DNA from 2 places in the Gordonia sp. Swx-4 genome. Region 1 is predicted to be linked to the other one. Evidence: riboswitches for the same ligand, from Rfam matches in the RefSeq annotation. Region 1 holds a riboswitch; the other holds the start of a gene.
What was found. Region 1 has a riboswitch for cobalamin ahead of PWF70_RS05080 (FecCD family ABC transporter permease). Riboswitches for the same ligand answer to the same signal wherever they lie in the genome.
Positions count from the first base shown of each region.

Region 2: another riboswitch for cobalamin. It lies ahead of PWF70_RS08355 (CbtB domain-containing protein); the one in region 1 lies ahead of PWF70_RS05080 (FecCD family ABC transporter permease).

Region 1 covers NZ_CP128197.1:1,106,489-1,108,881, forward strand. Annotated here, with positions in the region: gene PWF70_RS05080 (FecCD family ABC transporter permease) at 1-722, opposite strand, end outside; cobalamin riboswitch at 795-976, opposite strand; gene PWF70_RS05085 (L-lactate dehydrogenase) at 1,106-2,059, shown strand; gene PWF70_RS05090 (excalibur calcium-binding domain-containing protein) at 2,168-2,393, shown strand, end outside.
Region 2 covers NZ_CP128197.1:1,815,915-1,818,307, reverse strand. Annotated here, with positions in the region: gene PWF70_RS08360 (CbtA family protein) at 1-698, opposite strand, end outside; gene PWF70_RS08355 (CbtB domain-containing protein) at 751-984, opposite strand; cobalamin riboswitch at 1,023-1,200, opposite strand; gene PWF70_RS08350 (ATP-dependent helicase) at 1,210-2,393, shown strand, end outside.

The DNA of each region.
Region 1 (2,393 bases):
GATGTCGCGGTGTCGGTCCCGGCTGCGTAGGCGTCGAGCCAGGAGTGGATCGCGAGCATGGCGAGCACCGTGACCACGACGACAACCCCGGCGATCTGCACTTTCGCCCAGGTCGCGCCGGCGACGCTGCCCAACATCCAGAACATCACGTTGTCGGCGGCATGCGGGTCGGCCGCGGTGAAGACCAGCAGTGAGGACAGCGCCAGGAACGCCGACGACAGGACCACTCCGGAGAGGATCAGGCGTAGGGCGGTCAGTCCGCCCTGCGCCCGGGCGACGGCGTACACGGTGACCGAGGCCGCGAGGGCGCCGATCAGCGCGCCGCCGGACAACGCCCAGACACCCAGGGCGGCAAACGATCCTAGAGTGATGACCGCCGTCGCACCCACCGCGGCGCCGGCCGACACGCCCAGCAGGTACGGCTCGGCGAGCGGGTTGCGGACGAGGGCCTGCATGACGGCGCCGGCGAGCGCCAGACCGGCGCCGACGATCGCCGCGAGAACCGAACGCGGCAAACGGAGATCCCAGATGATCACGGAGTGGGCGGCGTCGAGCTCGTCGCCTCGCAGGCGCCCGGCGACGGTTCGCCAGACATCGCCGAGCGGGATGGTCTCGGCACCGAAAGCGGTGGCGATCGCGATGCTCACCAAGGTGAGCGCGAGAAGGATCAGGGCAAGGGGCAACGACGGGAGTCGCCGTACCGACATGGCGGTGGCGATCATCGTCGTGCCGTCGGGAGGACGGGACACGTGTGGAACTGCCTTTGGTCTGGGCATCTGTGCGCGAGACGCCGGGTGGACTCGACGAGAACGGCAGGTATTCGGACTCGGGTTCGTCCGAACCCGACGCCTTCCCGGGTTGCCCCAGTGGCCTGATGTCGGGTCCGTCCCCCATACCGCTGCGCGCCAGTCCTGGATTCGCACCAGGTTCCCTGGCACCCGCCTGTGCAGGTGCGACCGCTCTCACCGGTGAGGTTAGCAATACGGACACGGAGCTCTCACCGACCCGTCGCCAAGTCGTCGGGCGAGGGATGCCCGGAGGTCTTAGGCTGGGCGCTGACAGGCAACGGACAGGTGCGAATCGAACCGAGGCGAACGGTGATCCGATGGACGGACGACCCACGAAACTGGCGATCATCGGGGCGGGCGCGGTCGGCACCGCGATCGCCTACTCGGCGCTGATCCGCGGGGTCGCGCGCACGGTCGCGTTGCTGGACATCAAGGCCGCCAAGGTCACCGCCGAGGTGCTCGACCTGTCCCACGGTCTGGAGTTCGTACCGCGCGCCGACATCATCGGCTCCAACGACGTGTCGGTGTGCGCCGACGCCGACGTCGTCGTGTTCACCGCCGGAGCCAAGCAGAAGCCGGGGCAGTCCCGACTCGAATTGGCCGAGGCCACAATCGGTTTGACGCGCGCCATCCTGCCGGATGTGCTCGAGGTGGCACCGAACGCGATCTACCTGATGGTGACCAACCCGGTGGACGTCGTCACCCATGCGGCGCAGAAGATCACCGGCCTGCCGCCGAATCAGCTGTTCGGGTCGGGAACCGTGCTGGATTCGTCGCGGCTGCGGTTCCTCGTCGCGCAGCACTGCGGGGTAGCGGTGCAGAGTGTGCACTCGTATGTCGTCGGCGAGCACGGTGACAGCGAGATACCGCTGTGGTCGTCGGCGACGATCGGTGGCGTGCCGCTGACGTCGTGGACGCCGCTACCTGGGCGTCGGGAGATGGATGCCGTTGCACGGGAGCGTATCCGGGACGAGGTCGTGCACGCCGCCTACGCCATCATCGAGGGCAAGGGGGCCACCAACTACGCCATCGGCCTCGCCGCCACCCGTATCGTCGAAGCCGTTCTGAACGACGAACACCGGGTGCTCCCGGTGTCCACGGTCGCCTCCGGATTCCCCGGGCTCGATGATGTGTGTCTCTCCCTGCCGACCGTCGTCGACCGCGGTGGTGCGCAGACGCGCCTCGAGGTGCCGCTGTCGCCGGACGAGGAAGCCGGTCTGCTCGCCTCGGCGGAGACGCTACGCCGGATGCAGGCGCGATTCGGGTTGTAGGGGCAGGCACTGTCCATCGGGTGGACCAATCTCGGTGCTCGATGCCGGTGCGGCATCCTCGCCGGGGTAGTTTCACCTGGTCACATCGGTGGAAGAGAAGGTTCGACGATGAGTGGTTCGCGGAAGACGGTTCTGGGTTTTGTCGCTGCGGCGTCGATGGCGATCGCGCCGCTGATGGTGGCGGCACCTGCATCGGCGGCGACCGACTACGCCAACTGCGCGGCACTCAACGCCGACTACCCGCACGGCGTCGGCGAGCCCGGCGCCGTCGACTCGACCTCCGGCACGCCGGTTACGAACTTCACCGTCGACCAGGCCCTCTACGACGCCAACG
Region 2 (2,393 bases), 710 kb from region 1:
CGGAAGTCGGCGACGACGTCCGCCGGGAAGCCGGGGAACACGATCTGGCCGGCGTCGGTGCGCACCGGCTCGGGCACCTCGTCGAACGACGGCAGCAGCGCGATGGTGACGCCGACCGCGATCACGTACGCGGCACCGCCCACGACGGCCGACACCAGTCCGCCGATCCTCGGCCGCAACCACAGCGCGAGTGCGACGGCCACGATCATCAGCACGACCGACGCGATCGTGACGGTCAGGAATGCACCCGTCCGTTCCCCGATCGTGTCGTCGTCCCCGACCGCAGGCGGGTTGGCCGGGTAGGCGAAGAACGGAACACCGAAGACGGCGACGAAACCGATCGCGCCGAGCGCCCCGGCGACCGCGCGGGCATCGGTGGCCGGATACCGGTTGCCGAGGTAACTCCACAGCACGGTGAAGGCGACCCCGAAGAACGCGCCCATGCACAGGGCGAACACCAGGTTTCCGACGCCGGCGCCCAGATTCTCCTGCATGGCGCGGGTGAAGACCTCGCCGCCGTCGCCGTGCGAATGGCCGCCGACCGTATGTGCCAGCGCCTCTTCGGCTTCCGAGCGTTCACCCTCGTAGTCGACGGCCTTCGACACCACGGGTTCGAGGTAGAACCGTGCGAAGACGAACGAGATGATGCCGGCGATCAGGCCCGAGAGCAGACCTGCGCCGATGAGTTTCTTCTCCATGTGAACTTGTCCCTACGTTGTGAGAGTCAGGCCGACGCAGTGCGGTGAACGCTCAGTGGCAGGGAAAGCCGAGGAAGTGGCGGGAGTCGTGCACGAACTCGTGCACATAGGTGTTCTCCCCGAAGACCGACACGACACCTTGGTCGTAGCCGAGGAAGTAGTAGGCGAGCCCGGCCAGGAGGACCGTGAGGCTCAGCCAGAGCGCTGCGCTCGCGACCGACAGGTTCGGTACCGAAATCGCACGGGTGGGTGACTTGACTGCTTCGGCCGTACGGGGAGACGTCATGGGATTGTCCTTTCGCCGATCTCGCGTCGGTGAGTGTGTCGGATCTTTTGGCGCCGGCACGGCATCCTGACTCACGTCTTCCCCAGGCGCCGTCGAAATCCTCGACCGCGTCCGGCGTTGTCGTTCACAGTGGCGCGACCGCTCCGGATTCTCACCGGATTCCCCGTACAGGCGTGTATCGACTGTATACCCAGACCTGTCGCACATGTGAGACATAGTGGAGAGATGCCCCGCCCCTCGGTTCTCGATCGCTTCACCGCCCCCACCCGGCGATGGTTCACCGGAGCGTTCACCAAGCCGACCGCGGCCCAGAAAGGCGCCTGGACCTCGATCGCCGACGGCGCGAACACCCTGGTCATCGCCCCGACCGGGTCCGGCAAGACGCTCGCGGCATTCCTCTGGGCGCTCGACCGGCTGGCCGCCGACGCCGCCACCCGCCGTCCGGGCACGAAGGTCGTCTACATCTCGCCGCTGAAGGCGCTCGCCGTCGACGTGGAGCGCAATCTACGCGCGCCCCTCACCGGGATCACCCGTGCGGCGCAGGAATTGGACCTGCCCGAACCGAACATAACGGTCGGTGTCCGGTCCGGCGACACCTCGGCCGCTGACCGCCGCGCTCTGGTGAAGACCCCGCCCGACATCCTGATCACCACGCCCGAGTCGCTCTACCTGATGCTGACCTCCGCGGCCCGGGAGAGCCTCACGAATGTCGAGGCGATCATCGTCGACGAGGTCCATGCGGTCGCCGCCACCAAACGCGGCACACATCTGGCCCTGACCCTCGAGCGCCTCGACGAGCTGCTCGAGAAGCCCGCCCAACGGATAGGCCTGTCGGCGACCGTGCGGCCTCCCGAGGTCGTCGCCGGGTACCTGTCCGGCTCGGCGCCCTGCCAGGTCGTCAAGCCCAAGGCCGACAAGACCTTCGATCTCCGCGTCGACGTGCCGGTCGAGGACATGGCGAACATCCCGCCGGCACCCGGCCCGGACGGCGCCGACCCGGCCGAGCTCGACGACGCATTCTCCCCCACGGCCGGTTCGCTGTGGCCGTACGTGGAGGCGTCGATCGTCGACCAGATCGAGGCCAACCGGGCGACGATCGTGTTCGCGAACTCCCGTCGGCTCGCCGAGAAGCTGACCGCGCGGCTCAACGAGATCCACGCCGAGCGGCAGGGTGTCACGCCCGAGCCCACCGCCAACCCGACGGTCGCGGGCGGGGCTCCCGCGTTCGTGATGGGCAGCGGGGCGAGTTCCGGCGCCGAGGCGGTCCTCGCGCGGGCACACCACGGTTCGGTGAGCAAGGAGCAGCGCGCGCAGATCGAGGACGACCTCAAGGCCGGTCGCCTGTCCTGCGTCGTGGCGACCAGCTCGCTCGAACTCGGTATCGACATGGGTGCGGTGGATCTCGTGAT